DNA from 4 places in the Anoxybacillus sp. FSL W8-0382 genome. Region 4 is predicted to be linked to each of the others. Evidence: riboswitches for the same ligand, from Rfam matches in the RefSeq annotation. Region 4 holds a riboswitch; each other region holds the start of a gene.
The links. Region 4 has a riboswitch for S-adenosylmethionine ahead of NSS60_RS11500 (bifunctional homocysteine S-methyltransferase/methylenetetrahydrofolate reductase). Riboswitches for the same ligand answer to the same signal wherever they lie in the genome.
Positions count from the first base shown of each region.

Region 1: linked by a shared signal. The riboswitch ahead of metK (methionine adenosyltransferase) and the one ahead of NSS60_RS11500 (bifunctional homocysteine S-methyltransferase/methylenetetrahydrofolate reductase) in region 4 are both predicted to bind S-adenosylmethionine.
Region 2: linked by a shared signal. The riboswitch ahead of NSS60_RS12815 (methionine ABC transporter ATP-binding protein) and the one ahead of NSS60_RS11500 (bifunctional homocysteine S-methyltransferase/methylenetetrahydrofolate reductase) in region 4 are both predicted to bind S-adenosylmethionine.
Region 3: linked by a shared signal. The riboswitch ahead of mtnW (2,3-diketo-5-methylthiopentyl-1-phosphate enolase) and the one ahead of NSS60_RS11500 (bifunctional homocysteine S-methyltransferase/methylenetetrahydrofolate reductase) in region 4 are both predicted to bind S-adenosylmethionine.

Region 1 covers NZ_JBBOPX010000001.1:493,585-498,392, forward strand. Annotated here, with positions in the region: gene pckA (phosphoenolpyruvate carboxykinase (ATP)) at 1-811, opposite strand, end outside; SAM riboswitch class I at 986-1,094, shown strand; gene metK (methionine adenosyltransferase) at 1,215-2,420, shown strand; gene NSS60_RS02710 (phosphatase PAP2 family protein) at 2,797-3,327, opposite strand; gene NSS60_RS02715 (gamma carbonic anhydrase) at 3,401-3,931, opposite strand; gene NSS60_RS02720 (alpha/beta hydrolase) at 4,014-4,808, shown strand, end outside; gene NSS60_RS02725 (tetraprenyl-beta-curcumene synthase family protein) at 4,807-4,808, shown strand, end outside.
Region 2 covers NZ_JBBOPX010000001.1:2,411,538-2,416,345, reverse strand. Annotated here, with positions in the region: gene NSS60_RS12825 (IS701 family transposase) at 1-910, shown strand, start outside; gene NSS60_RS12820 (IS1380 family transposase) at 1,063-2,436, shown strand; SAM riboswitch class I at 3,048-3,153, shown strand; gene NSS60_RS12815 (methionine ABC transporter ATP-binding protein) at 3,229-4,257, shown strand; gene NSS60_RS12810 (methionine ABC transporter permease) at 4,247-4,808, shown strand, end outside.
Region 3 covers NZ_JBBOPX010000001.1:2,010,303-2,015,110, reverse strand. Annotated here, with positions in the region: gene NSS60_RS10610 (carbon-nitrogen family hydrolase) at 1-558, opposite strand, end outside; gene NSS60_RS10605 (pyridoxal phosphate-dependent aminotransferase) at 655-1,827, shown strand; SAM riboswitch class I at 1,918-2,025, shown strand; gene mtnW (2,3-diketo-5-methylthiopentyl-1-phosphate enolase) at 2,086-3,306, shown strand; gene NSS60_RS10595 (2-hydroxy-3-keto-5-methylthiopentenyl-1-phosphate phosphatase) at 3,303-3,962, shown strand; gene NSS60_RS10590 (methylthioribulose 1-phosphate dehydratase) at 3,959-4,564, shown strand; gene NSS60_RS10585 (1,2-dihydroxy-3-keto-5-methylthiopentene dioxygenase) at 4,579-4,808, shown strand, end outside.
Region 4 covers NZ_JBBOPX010000001.1:2,173,327-2,178,134, reverse strand. Annotated here, with positions in the region: gene NSS60_RS11500 (bifunctional homocysteine S-methyltransferase/methylenetetrahydrofolate reductase) at 1-1,591, opposite strand, end outside; SAM riboswitch class I at 1,659-1,761, opposite strand; gene NSS60_RS11495 (YajQ family cyclic di-GMP-binding protein) at 1,855-2,346, opposite strand; gene NSS60_RS11490 (DUF3941 domain-containing protein) at 2,480-2,605, opposite strand; gene NSS60_RS11485 (DegV family protein) at 2,637-3,500, opposite strand; gene NSS60_RS11480 (YitT family protein) at 3,589-4,422, shown strand; gene NSS60_RS11475 (DUF3813 domain-containing protein) at 4,446-4,619, opposite strand; gene NSS60_RS11470 (hypothetical protein) at 4,621-4,773, opposite strand.

The DNA.
Region 1 (4,808 bases), 1.7 Mb from region 4:
AACATCCACCTTCAATATTAAAAACACCGTTGTTTGACCAACCGTGCTCGTCATCGCCAATTAGGCGACGGTTTGGATCAGCAGAAAGCGTTGTTTTTCCTGTACCAGATAAACCGAAAAAGAGCGCGACATCACCTTCTTGACCGACGTTTGCTGAACAGTGCATCGGGAAGATTCCTTGTTCTGGCAATAAAAAGTTCATGACAGAGAAAACGGATTTTTTCATTTCACCAGCATATTCTGTTCCACCAATAAGCACGGTACGACGTTCAAATGAGATAATAATAAACGTTTCTGAACGCGTGCCGTCAACAGATGGATTTGCCTTAAATGTTGGTGCAGAAATGACTGTAAATTGTGGTTCATGTGTTTGTAATTCTTCCGCTGTTGGACGAATGAACAATTGATGGGCAAATAAGTTATGCCAAGCAAATTCATTGATAACTTGAATCGGTAAGCGATAAGCAGGATCGGCGCCTGCAAAGCCATTAAATACAAATAGTTCTTCTTTTGTCATTAAATAATCGGTCACTTTGTTGTAAAGTTTATCAAATACTTCTTCAGAAATTGGTTGGTTGACAGTTCCCCAATCAATTTTATGTTTAACAGATGGTTCTTCTACAATATATTTATCTTTTGGAGAACGGCCTGTATATTTTCCGGTTGTTGCACAAATCGCTCCTGATGAAGTTAGGATGCCTTCTTTCCGAGTTAGTACTTTTTCTACTAGTCGTGGTACAGATAAGTTATGAAAAACCCCATCCCTTTGTAAGAGCGTTGATAATTTGTTTGTCAGTTCAATGGAATTCATTGGACAAAACCTACCTTTGTTTGATTTATCTTTATGTAAAAAGTATAACACATTTTGATAAATAGTCCATACTAATTCATGTATTTTTCTTGAATTTATTTTAGACATCATAAAGGGAGAAAAAACGTTGACTCGCTTATGATAGATGTGATATGATGCTGAGATGAACGGATACTCTTATCCCGAGTTGGTGGAGGGGGACAGGCCCGATGAAACCCAGCAACCGTCACATACGTGAAAAGGTGCTAACCTGTGGCAAGGGGACGCCCTTGAACGATAAGAGTGAAAGGCGCAGACAAATGCAAGAACCTTTCCTCTGAGGGAAAGGTTTTTTTCACGATAGACCATAATAAGAGGGATGAGTACCGTATCATTTGTCATTATACTGAGGAGGAATGTTTGAATGCCTAAACGTCGTCTGTTTACATCTGAATCTGTAACGGAAGGGCATCCGGATAAAATTTGTGACCAAATTTCCGATGCGATTTTAGATGCGATTTTAGCGAATGATCCAAATGCGCGTGTTGCATGCGAAACGAGTGTAACAACAGGACTTGTTTTAGTGAGCGGAGAAATTACAACGTCTACATATGTAGATATTCCAAAAATTGTTCGTGAAACGATTCGCGAGATTGGCTATACACGTGCAAAATACGGTTTTGATGCCGATACGTGCGCCGTATTAACGTCAATTGATGAACAATCACCAGACATCGCGATGGGTGTTGACAAAGCGTTAGAAGCTCGTGAAGGGCAAATGACAGATGAAGAAATCGAAGCGATCGGTGCAGGAGACCAAGGATTAATGTTTGGTTTCGCGTGCAACGAAACGAAAGAGCTTATGCCGCTTCCAATTTCACTTGCCCATAAACTTGCGCGCCGTTTAGCAGAAGTGCGTAAAGAAGACATTTTACCATACTTACGCCCGGACGGAAAAACGCAAGTGACAGTGGAGTATGATGAAAACGGCAAACCTGTACGCATTGATACGATCGTTGTTTCCACACAACATCATCCAGAAATTACGCAAGATCAAATTGTGCGCAATATTAAAGAACATGTCATTCAACCTGTCGTTCCAGCGGAGTTGATCGATGAAAACACAAAATATTTCATTAACCCAACAGGTCGTTTCGTCATCGGTGGTCCACAAGGTGACGCAGGGTTAACAGGACGCAAAATTATCGTTGACACTTACGGTGGTTATGCTCGTCACGGCGGTGGGGCTTTCTCAGGAAAAGACCCAACGAAAGTAGATCGCTCGGCAGCATATGCGGCTCGTTACGTAGCGAAAAACATTGTCGCAGCAGGTCTTGCGGATAAATGTGAAGTGCAATTAGCATATGCGATCGGTGTGGCGCAACCTGTATCGATCTCAATCGACACGTTCGGCACAGGCAAAGTATCTGAGGATGTATTAATTGAAGTGGTGCGCAACAACTTCGACCTTCGCCCAGCAGGCATTATTAAAATGCTCGATCTCCGTCGCCCGATTTATAAACAAACAGCAGCTTATGGTCACTTCGGCCGTACGGACATTGATCTTCCTTGGGAGCGTACAGATAAAGCGGAAGCGTTAAAACAACAAGCGTTACAGTTAGCGAAGTAAGGAAAAGAGGAGAGTTACAAGATGTAGCTCTCCTTTCCTATTTTTTAAGTAAGAACAGAAAGTCAACTACCCCCACTTAGCTAACGCTTGAAGTGAGGGCTTGCAACTCCCCAGAAGTGCAAACGGACTCTGTCCTCCTTCCTTGACTTGGGGTTGCATCAGGGGCAGGTTGACGACTACCCAACGACGCAGGTCATGCCTGCATCGTTACCGATTCTCTCGGCATGTCTGTTGGCAGTACTTGGCTTCCACACACAACAGACGAACCCACGCTCGATGTTTTACGGTTACAACGTTTCCTGTAACCAACTCCATACATCGAGTAGCAGTTACTGGAGTGCCTTTATTAAACGGTTTTCTCCACGCCTCTATTATATCATACACAAAAGAAAGGGGGAACGCGCATTCCTCTCCCACTTACTCCCTTTGTTCGTTGAAGTGGGAGTCTCCTGCGCGAAATAGGATGAAGCCCTAAGTAAATGCGCGACACGGCAACGCTAACAGCAATAGGTAAAAGACAAACAGCAAGCGCTGGAGCGTATAGTAAAAACGGAACGATGACAGAAAATATTGCAGTCGTATGTCCTGATGGAAATGAATGGTCAGTTAATGGGTTTTTTGTTACTTTCGTTTTATGCAGTGAAATATACGGTCGTTTGCGAGGATATATTTTTTTCATCATTGTGACAGGAATATGGCTAAGTGCTAAGGCGATCGCACTTGCGATAGCAGTATCGCGCCATTCATCCCGCAATAGCCAAATGGCTAGCATAACCGATGTAATTGAAAATGTAGCCCCTCCAACGTGTGTAATTGAACGAAAATAGGTGTTTAGCCATTTTTGATCAAAATAACGATTAATGCTGTAAAATAACTTGCACTCCCAATCGTACCATTTTCGTAACATAAGCAAATCCCCCTGATTTTATGATAAAATACATATGTGAAGTCAATAATAAAACAATGTAAAAATACCACGCTTATTTGTCGCGTGGTTTGTTTACTTGAAGTGATTTATAATATTGTCCTTTTTCGACATATTCGCGACGAATGCGTGCCATTTCACGCTCATCTTCTTCAGTTAATTCACGAATCACTTTCGCAGGACGACCGAATGCAAGTGTGCGTGGCGGGATTTTTTTTCCTTGTGGAACGAGGCTACCAGCGCCGATAAACGCACCTTCACCAATTTCGGCACCGTCTAAAATGATGGAGCCCATGCCGATGAGGGCACCTTTTCGCACGATGGCACTATGTAAAATGACCTGATGGCCAACGGTGACATCATCTTCAATAATAAGTGGATTGTTTGGACTTTGATGCAGGACAGAATTGTCTTGAATGTTCACACGATTGCCGATGATCGTTGGTGCAACATCTCCGCGAATGACAGTGTTAAACCAAACGCTCGTTTCCTCTCCAATCGTTACATCGCCTGTAATAGTAACGTAATCGGCGATGAAAGCAGAACGTGCAATGTTTGGTGTGTGTTCTTTATATGGATAAATCATTTCACTCGTCCCTTTCGTTTCGTTTTGTTATATTTAGTGTACAAATTTTTCGTCTATTCGTAAACATAAAGGAGGGGTGTATATGTGGAAATGGGAAGGAGAAAACGCAAAAGGAACGATTGTAATCGTTCACGGTGCCGCTGAACATCACGGTCGGTATAAATGGCTTATTGAAATGTTTCGCACGCACGGTTTTCATGTTGTTGCAGGAGATTTACCAGGGCAAGGAACGACATCACGCAGTCGAAGAGGACATATTGATTCCTTTGACGAATATATCGAAGCGGTTGCCAGTTGGGTGCATGAAGCAAGCGTGTATGAGCAGCCTGTTTTTTTACTTGGCCACAGTATGGGGGGACTTGTTGTCATTCGCACATTACAAGAAAAGCGTCTTCCTGTGCGCGGTGTCATTTTATCTTCTCCATGTTTAGGGCTCGTTCACTATCCGTCCAAAGCACTTGAAATCGCCTCACGCATTTTAAATGTCATTCATCCGAAAAAGCGTTTTCCATTAGGGTTAACGGTGGAGATGGCGACTCGAAATGAAGAAGTGCGTGAGATGGATAAAAACGATTCATTATACGTGACGAAAGTGTCTGTTCGCTGGTATCGTGAGCTAGTCAAAGCCATTCAGATTGCTCATGATAAAATTGCGGACTTACCAGACGTTCCGATGCTTGTCATGCAGGCGGGAGATGATAAAATTGTCGATAAACATGCAGTCAAATCATGGTTTGATCAGTTGACGGTAAGTGAAAAAGTGTATAAAGAATGGCCAAAACTGTATCATGAAATTTTTAACGAACCTGAACGTGAACAAGTATTTTTATATGCCCATACGTTTTTAACTTTGCAGCTGCAAAGGGGTGAACTCATT
Region 2 (4,808 bases), 240 kb from region 4:
CAACGCGAAACGAGAGAATCAACCCATTTTTGTTTCGATCGATGATACGATTTGCCAAAAAACGAAGCCTTCGTCACAGGCAACGAACGCCATTCAAGGATGTGATTGGCACTATTCTCACACAGAGAAAAAATCAATTTGGGGGCATTCTCTTGTTTGGCTCATGGTTCATACTGCAACCCAAGCGTTTCCTTTTGCCTTTCGCCTCTACGACAAGGCGGCTGGGAAAAGCAAGGGGGAACTGGCGATCGAGATGCTTTCTTCTTTGGATGTGAGTCGTCCTGTTTATGTGCTCATGGATTCGTGGTATCCATCACAATCGCTCGTGAAAGCTTGTCTGAAAAAAGGATTTCACGTCATCGCCATGCTCAAAACGAACCGGATTCTCTATCCGAACGGCATCGCCATCCAAGCGAAGCAGTTGGCTCGCTCGATCGAACTAGACGACACTCACCTCGTCACGGTGGGAGAAGATCACTATCGCGTCTATCGTTACGAAGGAACGCTCAACGGTCTCGACCATGCGGCGGTGCTACTTGTTTGGAAAGCCGATCAACCGATGACATCGGAACATCTTCACTGCGTCTTGAGCACCGACCAAGAGCTAAGCGACGAAGACATCTTGCGCTACTATGCCCAGCGTTGGTCGATCGAATGCTTTTTTCGACAAGCGAAAGACCAGTTGAAGCTCGATGGATACCGCGTTCGTCATCATCGAGCGGTGAAACGTTACTGGATCTTGGTGCAGCTCGCTTATGTGTACAGCCTATTCGAGTCGAACAGCGATTTTTCCGATGGGCTCGATCTCCTGCGTAAGCGAAAAGGACATAGCCTCGTGGAGTTCATTTACAGCGCAGCAAAACAAAATATTCCTATTGATACCATCAAAAAACAGCTCCATGTGGCATAAGGGATACCCTGTTTGTCTCTTTTTACATGGTAATTATTGTTATAAAAATTACTCACCTGAATCCGTGACAAACCATCTTTACAATGGATGCAAACCGTTGATACGATAAGGGAAAACGACATTGACGATTCTTCATCAAGTAGGTGAATGTGATGAAAGATTTCCCGATTCGGTTTGTATTGACAGATGAAGCGATTACTCCAAGTGCTGGGCTTGCCCTCGTTGGCTACTTACTACACCAAACGAAAATGGATAAACGGGTAAACGCGCTTCGGCTTCCAAGCGTTCGTCGAGACGTGCACATTTCCCATAGCGATGTCATTCGCTCGATGATCGGCTTGCTTGCCACAGGAAAAACGGACTTTGATCATATTGAAGCGTATCGTCAGGACGATATGTTTTCGACATCGATGGGGATTCAGCACGTGCCTTCCTCCCCAACGTTAAGACAGCGACTCGATCAGCTCGCTTGTCTTCCGATGACCGAAACGATTCTTTGGGAGGAGTCCATGCGTCTATTGATTCAACGACATGCCACTTTGTCCCCTTGTTGGACGAAAGGGAAGGCGACATGGCTCCCTCTTGATCTCGATGGCTCCCCATTTGACAACTCCGATACGAAAAAAGAAGGAGTGAGTCGAACGTATAAAGGATTTGACGGTTTTACACCATTGTTTGCGTATGCAGGGAAGGAAGGGTATATCGTTCATGCCGAGTTGCGTCCCGGAAAACAACATGTGCAAGACAACATGCCTTCGTTTTTAACGACCGCCATCCGTCGAGCTCGTCCACTTACTGCGTCTCGTCTGCTTGTTCGCATGGATGCAGGAAACGACGCGGAAGCGAATGTGCACGTATGCCTAAAGGAAGACGTGGACTTTGTCATCAAGCGAAACTTACGCCGAGAATCGAAAGCGCTTTGGTTTCAGATCGCTTCGCAAAAGGGCAAACGCGTCGACGATGGACAAACCGAAGGAGTACAAACGTATGAGCTATGCCTTCCACAGACGGTAGCGATCGATGGAAACACGTATACGTACGTTCAAGTCACCCAAGTGACGGAACGAACGATGGAACGCAATGGACAGCTGATGCTCGTTCCTGATTATGAAGTGGAAAGCTATTGGGTGCGGCTCAAAGGAAACGAGCATGTTCGAATGAGCGATGTGCTCGCGTTGTATCATGATCATGCGACATGCGAACAGTTTCATAGCGAACTCAAGAGCGACTTAGATTTAGAGCGACTTCCATCTGGGAAGATGAAAACGAATGCGCTCGTGTTGGTCATGGGAGCATTCGTGTACAACCTTCTTCGCCTGATTGGACAAGATCTATTAAGCGATCCGAGACATCCATTGCATCATAAAGTGAAACGCCGTCGCATCAAGACGATCATTCAGACGGTGATCACGATGGCGGGACGACTCGTTCGCCGATCACGGCAGCTATGGATGAAACTGACACGAAGGAGTGGCTATAGCGAGCCCCTTCTGAACCTGTACATCAAATGGAGAGAAGGAGGATAACGAACGATTGTTCGTGATTCTGTACTCATCTTATCCCTCTGTCCTTTTTTTGTTTTTCATTTGGTTTACATACCCAAAAAAGATAGTTGTTTCATTTTCGAGAGTGAAGATGACATCTGTTTTAAACATAAAAAGGGAGGGATGGATCACGCATCCATAAATCCAGCAACAAAATCAAAGTTGATGTCATCTTATCACGGATTCAGGTACTCAACTACAGTAATTAAATATAAATTGAAATTTTGTTTTACATCCAGCCGATCACTCGCAATGTTATAGCATAGTCGAATTGTATGGGAGCAAAATAGAAACGAGAAATCGGAAATTCTTTATTGCAACTTATGTATATAGCTACAATTGATAAGTTTAACTTCATTTTTTGGACTGAAGTGGCTGATCTAAAACGTATTAGCGTTTTGGATCAGCCCTTTACGCTTTCGTGTGAGCGGTTGTTGCTCGATCGCCCGACATTAGCAATATAATGATTTCTCATATTAAAGTCAAAAAATTTTTATTGACATCGTCCTTTTTTCGATGATATACTCACATTCGTAGTTCAACATCATTCTTGAATACATTAAAACGTTAACTGAATAAAGCGTTTAAAAGCGCTCTTATCAAGAGAGGTGGAGGGATGTGCCCGATGAAACCCGGCAACCGTCAGCGCTGCTGAAATGGTGCCAATTCACACAAAGCGTTTGCTTTGAGAGATAAGAGACAGAATGGACGATTCGCGCCTTTCTGTTCTCTTGAGCAGAAAGGTTTTTTTCATGGAAGGAAGGTGACAGCAACGTGATCACATTATCGAATGTAACAAAAGTGTATAAAGCAGCAAGTGGGAATGTAACGGCAGTCGATCATGTGAATTTGCATATCGAACAAGGAGAAATTTTTGGTATTATCGGCTATAGCGGCGCAGGGAAAAGCTCGCTCATTCGGTTATTGAACGGATTAGAAAAGCCGACGAGCGGTGAAGTCATTGTTGATGGGAAAGATATGGGGAAAATTAGCGGGAAGCAGTTACGCCAAGCGCGCCAACAAATCGGTATGATTTTTCAACATTTTAATTTACTTTGGTCGCGAACAGTGCGCGAAAATATTGCTTTTCCGTTAGAAATTGCTGGCGTGCCGAAAGAAGAACGGATGAAGCGCGTCGATGAACTCATTCAGCTCGTCGGTTTGCAAGGGAGAGAAAATGCGTATCCGTCACAACTGAGCGGCGGACAAAAGCAACGCGTTGGTATTGCACGCGCATTAGCGAACAATCCGAAAGTGTTGTTGTGCGATGAAGCAACATCGGCGCTTGATCCGCAAACGACCGACTCAATTTTAGACTTGCTTGTTGACATTAATAAACGTCTTGGTTTAACGATCGTATTAATTACACACGAAATGCATGTTATTCGTAAAATTTGTGATCGTGTAGCGGTCATGGAAAACGGAAAAATTGTCGAGATGGGCGAAGTGCTTCACGTGTTCCGCAAGCCAGAGCAGCCGATTACGAAACGATTTGTTCAGCAAGTCACAGAGCCGGAAGAAACGAAAGAGGCGATGTTGCATCTTCTTGAGCGATATCCAAATGGAAAAGTTGTACAGCTTACATTTGTTGGCGAAGAAGCTGAGCAACCACTCATCACGCACATCATTCGACAATTTGATTTGAACGTGAACATTTTGCAAGGGAAAATTTCGCAAACGCATCACGGTTCATACGGGGTGTTGTTCGTTCATTTAGACGGTGCGAATGACGAGATTGAGCGAGCGCTCGATTTCATTCGCCAGCAAGAAGTTGAAGTGGAGGTGTTGGCGAATGTTCAATGAACTATTTCCGAACGTCGTTTGGGATAAAATATGGGCGGCCACGACGGAAACGTTGTATATGACCGCCGTCTCCGTTGTCGCAACGTTTGTGCTCGGTATTTTACTCGGATTGTTGCTGTTTTTAACGTCTAAGGGAAACATATGGGAAAATCGTTTTATTAACGGTGTGATCGCATCGTTCGTCAACATTTTTCGTTCCATCCCGTTTATTATTTTAATTATTTTGCTCATCCCGTTTACAAAGCTTGTTGTCGGTAAGATTCTTGGGGCAAATGCCGCGTTGCCTGCACTAATTATTGGTGCCGCGCCGTTTTATGCACGCATGGTCGAAATTGCGCTTCGTGAAATTGATAAAGGTGTTATTGAAGCGGCAAAAGCGATGGGGGCGACGACAGCAACAATTATTTGGAAAGTGCTTCTCCCTGAAGCGTTGCCAGCACTTGTATCTGGTATTACAGTTACAGCGATCGCGCTCGTTGGTTATACAGCGATGGCAGGAGTTGTCGGTGCTGGAGGGCTTGGAAACTTAGCGTATTTAGAAGGGTTTCAAC
Region 3 (4,808 bases), 160 kb from region 4:
GATCGCTCGCGCCATTAATAACGTGCGCCAATGATGAAGGCGCGAAAGGGGCCATTCCGCAACGACAAATAACACTTCCGCACCGTTTAGCGTATGCGCGCGAATCCATTCTGGAAAGCGAATGTCATAACAAATGACGCCTGCGCCCGTCACACCGTCAAGCGAAAATATACCCGTCGTTTCCCCAGCTTGCAAATGTTTATGTTCATCCATCAATTTGAACAAATGAAGTTTACTATATTCACAAACGACATCGCCGTTTCGATGGACGATATACATCGTATTCGTTATGTTGTCCGCCACTTTTTTCGCGACCGATCCACCGACGATATGCACACGATACGTGCGGGCAAGTTCGGAAAGAAACGCCTTCGTTTGTTCGCCGTTTTCATCGGCAATATGAGTAAGCCTCGTTAAATCGTAACCTGTCGTCCATAGTTCAGGTAAAACGACGACATCGGCTTCTTTCGCGATTTGTTCCATGTAGCGCACGACTGTTTGTTTATTTTTTTCCGGTGCTCCAAACGCAATGTCCATTTGCACGCAAGCGATATTCATCTCATTCACCTCAAAAAAATTTTCTTTACATTTTGATTTTTACGATATATGATTCTTGACTAGAATTTCAACCTTTTTGTGAAGTAGGTGTGAAAAATGAAAACATTTCCGCAATCGAACTTGTTACAGCAACTTCCGAAGCAATTTTTTGCTTCGCTCGTGCAAAAAGTGAACGCAGTCATTGCCAAAGGGCATGATGTCATTAATCTCGGACAAGGAAATCCAGATCAGCCGACACCAGCGCACATTGTAAGCGCGATGCAACAGGCGGTAGCAAAGCCTAAGTATCATAAATATTCACCATTTCGCGGCTATTCGTTTTTGAAAGAAGCAGTGGCGACGTTTTATAAACGCGAGTATGGCGTGACGATTGATCCTGAAAAAGAAGTCGCTATTTTGTTTGGCGGAAAAGCAGGGCTTGTTGAAATGCCGCTTTGCTTATTAAATTCGGGCGATGTTGTGCTCGTTCCTGATCCCGGTTATCCAGACTATTGGTCGGGGGTCGTGCTTGCGCGGGCGCGCATGGAAATGATGCCGCTACGGGCGGAAAACGGCTTTTTACCTAATTACGAGGAGCTAAACAAAGATGTCGTTCGCAAGGCGAAACTGATGTTTTTAAACTATCCGAACAATCCGACCGGCGCAACCGCAACGAAATCGTTTTTTCAAGACACGGTTTCGTTTGCTGAAAAACATCGTATCGGTGTTGTACACGATTTCGCATACGGAGCGATCGGCTTTGACGGGAAAAAGCCAGTAAGCTTTTTACAAGTCGAAGGGGCCAAAGACGTCGGCATTGAAATTTATACGTTCTCAAAAACGTACAATATGGCAGGATGGCGCATCGGTTTTGCGGTCGGTAACGAAAGCATGATCGAAGCGATCAACGTATTACAAGACCATTTATACGTCAGCATGTTCGGGGCGATTCAAGAAGCGGCAGCAGTCGCACTACTTGATTCGCAACAATGCGTCGCCGAGCTTGTCGCGACGTATGAAGCAAGAAGAAACACGTTCGTTCATGCATTGCGTGACATCGGCTGGGATGTGCAAGCGCCAGCAGGTTCGTTTTTCGCTTGGCTTCCGGTGCCAAACGGCTATACGTCGGAAACGTTTGCTGACCTTTTGCTTCAAAAAGCGCACGTGGCGGTCGCTCCGGGCATTGGGTTTGGCGAACATGGGGAAGGCTATGTGCGCACAGGGCTGCTCACAAGCGAAGCAAGACTTCAAGAAGCAGCGGAACGCATCGGGCGGTTGCAACTTTTTTAAAAAAATGATTGACAAACGCCACATGTGCTGTCATAATTCGAATTAAATTTGTGAAAAACGAACTGTTTGAAAAATTTTATACATTGCGAATTCTTATCAAGAGTAGGCGGAGGGACGAGCCCGATGAAGCCCGGCAACCGACTTAACAAGTGTTAAGCACGGTGCTAATTCTCGCAGCAGTGCGCTGAGAGATAAGAAGAGACGAACGATTGAGCCTCTTCTTATGAAGAGGTTTTTTATTTGTAAAGGAGTGGGAAGATGATTACCGCAACATATTTGATCCATGACGACAAAGACTTAGTGAAAAAAGCGGAAGGGATTGCGCTTGGATTGACTGTCGGGTCGTGGACCGATTTGCCGCAGCTTGAACAAGAGCAGTTGAAAAAACATAAAGGCGTTGTTCAGTCCATTGAACAGCTCGAAGAAGATGAGCGGGTCAATACGTTTTTTGGCAAAAGACTAAAACGTGCGCTCGTGCGCATTTCGTATCCGAGCGTCAATTTTAGCGCCGATTTTCCAGCGATTTTGACGACGACGTTTGGAAAATTGTCGCTTGACGGAACGATTAAACTTGTTGACTTAACGTTTTCGGACGAACTGAAGCGTGCTTTTCCCGGCCCGCGCTTTGGCATTGACGGCATACGCGAAAAGCTTAGCGTTTTTGACCGTCCGCTTGTGATGAGCATTTTTAAAGCGGTCATTGGGCGTGATTTACAATACGTCACCGAACAATTAAAACTGCAAGCGCTCGGTGGGGTCGATCTCGTCAAAGACGATGAAATTTTATTTGACAATGACTTAACGTCGTTTGAAAAGCGCATTGTCGCAGGAAAACAAGCGCTACAAGACGTGTACGAACAAACAGGGCATCGGACGTTATATGCGGTCAATTTAACAGGTAAAACGTTTGAACTAAAAGACAAAGCGAAGCGTGCGGCGGAGCTAGGGGCGGACGTGTTGTTGTTTAACGTGTTTACATACGGACTTGACGTGTTGCAAGCGCTTCGTGAAGATGATGACATTCGTTTGCCGATTATGGCGCATCCGTCGTTTAGCGGAGCGATCGCTTCGTCGCACGTGTATGGCGTCAGTTATGCGCTTTTACTTGGGAAATTGTTGCGCATGGCAGGGGCAGATTTTTCGCTCTTTCCATCGCCGTACGGAAGCGTTGCGCTTGAAAAGCAACAGGCGCTCGCCATTTCTGAGGAGTTGACGAAAGAAGATTTGTTTTTACGCGCATTCCCTGTTCCATCTGCCGGCATTCATCCAGGGCTTGTGCCGCTTCTTATGCGCGACTTTGGCATCGATTGTGTCATTAACGCGGGCGGTGGAGTGCACGGACATCCGCAAGGCGCTGTCGGTGGCGGGCAAGCGTTTCGCGCCGCGGTGGAAGCGGTGCTTTCTGGGCGTTCGCTTCATGAGGCTGCGACGGAAAACGAAGCGTTAAAACAAGCGCTTGACTTATGGGGGAGCGCATGATGAAGCCGGTCATTTTTTGCGATTTTGATGGGACGATTACGTTAAACGATAATATTATTGCTTTAATGAAACAGTTTGCTCCGCCGGAGTGGGAAGCGATCAAAGACGATATATTGGCGCAGGCATGTACGGTGCAGGAAGGAGTCGGGCGCATGTTTTCGTTGTTGCCGACGACGCTGAAAGAAGACATCGTGCAATTTCTGATTGACACCGCCCGCATTCGCGACGGATTTTCCGACTTTGTCGCGTTTACGAACGAACGGCAAATCCCGCTTTATATCGTGAGCGGCGGCATCGACTTTTTCGTTTATCCGCTGCTTGACGGACTGATTGAAAAAGAGCGCATTTTTTGTAATAGCGCCGATTTTAGCGGGGAAACGATCCACATTACGTGGCCGTATGCGTGCGATGAACATTGCGAAAATGAATGCGGGTGCTGCAAGCCGTCGCTTCTTCGTAAACTCGCGCCAAAAGGGGCAAAAACGATTGTGATTGGCGATTCCATTACCGATTTAGCGGCGGCGAAACTAGCCGATCACGTCATCGCGCGCGACTTTTTACTTGAAAAATGCCGTGAGCTAAACTTACCGCATACGCCGTTTACGACGTTTTATGACGTCATTCATGTGTTGAAAGAGAGCGAGGTGATTGTATGAAAGAGAAATGGGAAGAGCTAGCGGAAGTCAAACGAGAGCTAGCGGCGCGCGACTGGTTTATGGCGACAAGCGGCAATTTGTCGCTGAAAGTGAGCGATGAGCCGCTTACCTTTCTTGTCACCGCAAGCGGAAAAGATAAACGAAAAGAGACGGCGGAAGATTTTTTACTTGTCGATGCTGACGGACAGCCAGCGGAGGCGACGCACTTGAAACCGTCCGCAGAAACGTTATTACATGTCGAAATTTACAACAAAACGAACGCCGGTTGCGTTTTGCACGTGCATACGGTCGACAACAATATCGTTTCAGAACTGTACGGTGACGAAGGGGAAGTCGTCTTTTCGAATCAAGAAATAATTAAAGCGTTCGGATTATGGGAGGAAGATGCGCAATTTCGCATTCCGATTATTCCGAATTTCGCCCATATTCCGACGTTAGCAAAAGCGTTCGCCGACCATGTCCATGGAGATGCTGGTGCGGTGCTTATTCGCAACCACGGCATTACCGTTTGGGGAAAAGATGTGTTAGAGGCGAAAAAGTTTTTAGAAGCGTGCGAGTTTTTATGTCAATATCATGTGAAATTATTGCTTATTAAACGATAAGGGGGAAAATATGTATGGCAGTCATTAAAGTGCGAAACACAGGGGAAGTGATTGAAGGAAAAGAAAACGTTGCGGCGTTTTTAAACAACCAAGGGGTGTTGTATGAACGGTGGGATGCAAGCAAACTTCCTGCTCATTTACAAAACAAGTTTGTATTAACAGACGAAGAAAAAGCGGACATTTTAGCGACGTTTCAGACGGAAATTGAAGATTTAGCGAAGCGGAGAGGCTATAAAACGTGGGA
Region 4 (4,808 bases):
AGTCGGCGTTTCTAGCGCTTGTAAGCGGCATAATGCCGATGTAAATTGGCGTCGCCAAATGTTTTGTCGCCTCGTATACGTCTTCGATTTGTTTTTCACTATATAGCGGCTGCGTTAAAAAATATTGCGCTCCGCATTCAATTTTTTTCTCTAGTCGTTTCACCGCTTTATCTAAATGGCGTACGTTCGGATTAAAGGCCGCAGCGATGGAAAAGTTCGTTTTTTGTCCGAGCGGTTTTCCAGAATACGAAAGCCCTTCGTTAAATTGACGAATTAACGAAATGAGGTCAAATGACGATAAATCGTAGACGGATGTCGCCCCTGGAAAGTCGCCGACTTTTGATGGATCGCCGGTTAAAGCGAGCACATCGGTCATGCCGAGCGTATGAAGCCCCATTAAGTGCGACTGTAAGCCGATTAAATTGCGGTCGCGGCATGTAATGTGAATAAGCGGGCGCATGTTCAGTTGTTGTTTGACGATCGTTCCGACAGCGACGTTGCTAATGCGTGGTGTTGCTAGCGAATTGTCAGCAAGCGTTAGCGCATCAATATGTGCTTCTTTCAACGCTTTGGCGCCTTCTAAAAATGTTGTTAAGCCGAGCTTTTTTGGTGGATCGAGCTCGACGATGATCGAACGGCGCGTGCGTGCGATGTCAGCTAGGGAAGGTGCAGATGTTTGTTCCGCTTCTTGCACGACGATTGTATGCCGTTGTTTCACTTTTTTTTCATATACAGGTGTGCGGTCGGACAGGGCGCGAGCGATAGCGGAAATATGTTTCGGCGTCGTTCCACAACATCCGCCGATGAGTCGAACTCCTTGATCGCGAAAGGCGCGCGCTGTTTCTTCAAAATATTGTTCGCTCGTTTCATAAACGAACCGTCCGTCGCGATATTGCGGCAAGCTTGCGTTTGGGTACACCGATAAAAAGGCGCGCGTCGGAATCGGCACTTCTTCAAGCGAGCGCAACATATGATACGGACCGAGATGGCAGTTTAAGCCAACGACATCGGCGCCAAGCTGTTCGAGTTGACACAGCGCATCTGCAAGCGGCATGCCATGTTGTAAGACGCCAATGTCGTGCAAGGTGACGTGGGCGATGATCGGCAACGTCGTTTCTTGGCGAGCGATGGAAAGAACGGTTTGCAGTTCTTCAAAATCGTAATACGTCTCAAGCAGCAGGCCATCGACGCCTTCGTTTAACAAGACGTACAGTTGCTCGCGAAACGTTCGTTTCACTTCTTCGAGCGAAATGGTGCTTTTATTTGTGCTGCGGAGTCCCCCAATTGTGCCGAGCACATAGGCGCGTCCTTTTGCGGCTTGCTTGGCGAGCCGAACGGCTGCTTCGTTTATTTGTTTGACATCATCTTGCAATCCGTAGCGGGCGAGCTTTACATAGTTCGCTCCGTACGTATTCGTCTGGATGACTTCAGCTCCTGCATCGATATACGCTTCGTGAATATGAACGATTTCTTCAGGCTTTGTCACATTTAATTCTTCAAAACAGCGATCGATGCCGTGCGCATATAATAACGTCCCCATCGCTCCATCGGCGATGACGATGCGTTCTTTTAAATCATCTAGCAATCCCACGTCCATTCCTCCGTTTCTTTTTCAAATAAAAAAGTCTCCTCCATAAGAAGAAGACGTTGCACGCTCCTTCTTATCTTCCAAGCGAATCGCTTGTCTGGACTTAGCACCTTGACGATCGTCAGGTTGCTGAAGGTTCATCGGGCCAGTCCCTCCCCTTCTCTCGATAAGATGATGTGTATGAAGTTACTCATAAATGTAACTGATTTTTTAGAAATATTCAACTATTTTATTTGAGAAAAGAAAAAAGAAGGCGCATAGCCTTCTTAACGGTAGTTGACGAATTGGACGTCGATCGGTAAATCTGCTTCGCGAATCGCGGCGATGACTTTTTGCAAATCGTCTTTACTTTTGCCGCTGACGCGAATTTGGTCTTCTTGAATTTGACTTTTCACTTTTAAACCTGTATTTTTAATGATTGTGTTAATTTTTTTCGCGTTGTCTTTGTCGATGCCTTGAACGAGTTTCGCACGCTGGCGCACCGTTCCGCCAGACGCAGCTTCCACTTTTCCGTATTGAATGTTTTTTGTAGGGACGCCACGTTTAATAAGTTTGCCGATGAGCACATCTTTCAGTTGTTCTAGTTTGAACTCGTCGTCGGAAATAAGAATAAGCTCGTCTTTTTCAAGCGAAATGTCGCTTTTGCTCCCTTTAAAGTCATAGCGATTTTGAATTTCTTTTAACGCGATGTTGACGGCGTTTGTGACTTCCGACAAATCGACTTTTGACACGATATCAAATGAACTTTCTTTTGACATATGGATCACCTCAAACAAATATTGTGCTTCCATTATAGTCGGTTGTTGACATATGAACAACTTTACAAAATCTTTATTATGCTTTCTATTCAAACGAAGTAAAAAAGATGCTCCGCGCGAGCATCTTTTTTGTTTACAAATGGTTCGTTTCTTTTGAGTAGGCGCGCTTGCCAGCTTGGCGATTTTTTTCGCGCTCCATATTTTTTTCGTGTCGTTTCGCGTTATTGTCTTTTGCTTTTTTGTCGTTGTCGCTTGTCATCGCTTCGTCACCCCTTTAAAGGGTAGTGTAATCAATGCCCAAGCTGTTTATTCAAGAAAAAGAGGGCGATCGTTCCCGGTCCGGCATGTGCTCCGATGACGCCGCCGACTTCAGAAATGAAAAATTGTTTGCAGCCGAACGTTTCTTCAATCATCGCTTTTAGTTCGAGCGCCGTTTGTTCGTCATCGCCATGGCTAATGCCGATGAGCTGGTTTTGCACGTCTGCTCCGCGCTCTCGCATGATCTCGACCATTCGTTTCAACACTTTTTTCCGTCCACGCACTTTTTCAATCGGGATTAATTTCCCGTCCTCGACGTGAAGAAGTGGTTTAATGTTTAATACCCCGCCGACAAATGCTGCTGTTTTGCTGACGCGACCGCCGCGCGCTAAATATTGTAGGTCATCAACGGTAAAAATATGTTCCATATGGCGACAATACGTTTCAATGGTCGTCACGACATCTTCATATGCGATACCGCTTTCTGCAAGCTCAACGGCTTTTTTTACGACAAGCCCAAGACCGAGCGATGCGCATTTCGAGTCGATAACCGTTAGCTTTGCATCAGGGTATCGTTCAAGCACATCGTTTTTTATCATGACCGCTGTTTGATATGTACCGGATAAAGCAGAGGAAAAGGCGATATAAATGGCAGGAATGTTTTCTTTGGCGAGCGTCGTAAATAGCTCTTCCATTTGCGCTGGTTTTGCTTGCGATGTTTTCGGTACGTCGCCTGCGCGCATGGCATCGTATACTTGCTTTGGCTGGATCGTCAGTTGATCATCGTAGTCTTTGTCGTTTATATGAACAGCTAACGGTAAAAAAGCAATTTGTTTTTCTTGTATAAAAGAAAGTGGCAAATCGCACCCGCTATCCGCTATAATTTTAATATTCATTTCAATCACCCCTATGTATGTACTTATTTTAAGTGTAGCGATTATTATGAAAAAAAACAATTTTTATCGCTTTGTAGGAGGATGTTCTGTGGACGTAAAAAAACTGTTTGTCGTCGTCATTGGCGGATTATTAAACGCCATCGGCATGAATTTATTTTTAATTCCAGCGAACGTATATACGAGTGGGTTTGCTGGAGCGGCGCAGCTCATTTCCAAAGTCGTAGGCGACTATACGCCTTATGCTATTTCGACAGGTTTATTGCTTTTTTTATTTAACATTCCTGTGGCCATTTTAGGATGGAAAAAAGTAGGAAAATCGTTTACGTTTTATAGCTTTTTAAGCGTTGTGTTTATGTCGCTATTTCTTGAAATCATTCCTGTTCGTCCGCTTTCTGAAGACATTTTATTGAACGCCGTTTTCGGCGGAGTGATTGCAGCAGTCGGAACGGGCTGGACGTTAAAATGGGGGGCGTCAACAGGCGGATTAGATATTATTGCGCTCGTATTGTCTCGCGTCAATGATCGTTCGGTCGGCACGTACATTTTTGCGTTAAACTCGATTATTATTTTAACCGCTGGATATGTGTACGGATGGGAAAAAGCGTTATATACGCTCGTGACGTTATATGTGACGACGCGCGTCATCGATGCGATTCATACGCGCCATCAAAAATTAACTGCGCTCATTATTACGACAAAAGGGGAAGAGATGAAGCAAGCGATCAAGTCGCGAATGATTCGTGGCATTACCGTCATTCCGGCGAAAGGAGCATTTTTAAACGAAGATAAAGATATGCTTATGATCGTTATTACACGTTATGAGTTGTTTGATTTAAAACGAATTATTAAAGAAGTCGATCCAAAGGCGTTTACAAATATTATGCAAACGACAGAAGTCGTCGGGTTTTTCCGAAAAGATTAAAGCTGCGCGTGACGCGCAGCTTTTTACAATGTATCGAGCTCATCTTGCAAATCGTGCAACTGTCTTCGTTCCGCATCGTTCGCATTCGCAAAAGCGGATGAGAGCGCATTTTTCGCTACAGCGATGGCGCGTTCTGTTTTTTCCTCTTTTGCTTTAGCGACCGCTTCTTTTGCTTGTTGAAATAACGGATTACCCATATTAAAATCCCCCGAGATTCGTATGATCCGCTTTTTCTGCTTTGCGTTGTTCCGCTTCTTCATACGTCATATGATACGGAATGCGCTCATCATGTTTATAAACCGCATCAGCACCTTGTTGAACGAAACGTTTTGATTTATTTCGTTTGCCCACACGATACGCCCCCTTGTTTGCCGCTTGTGACGCAT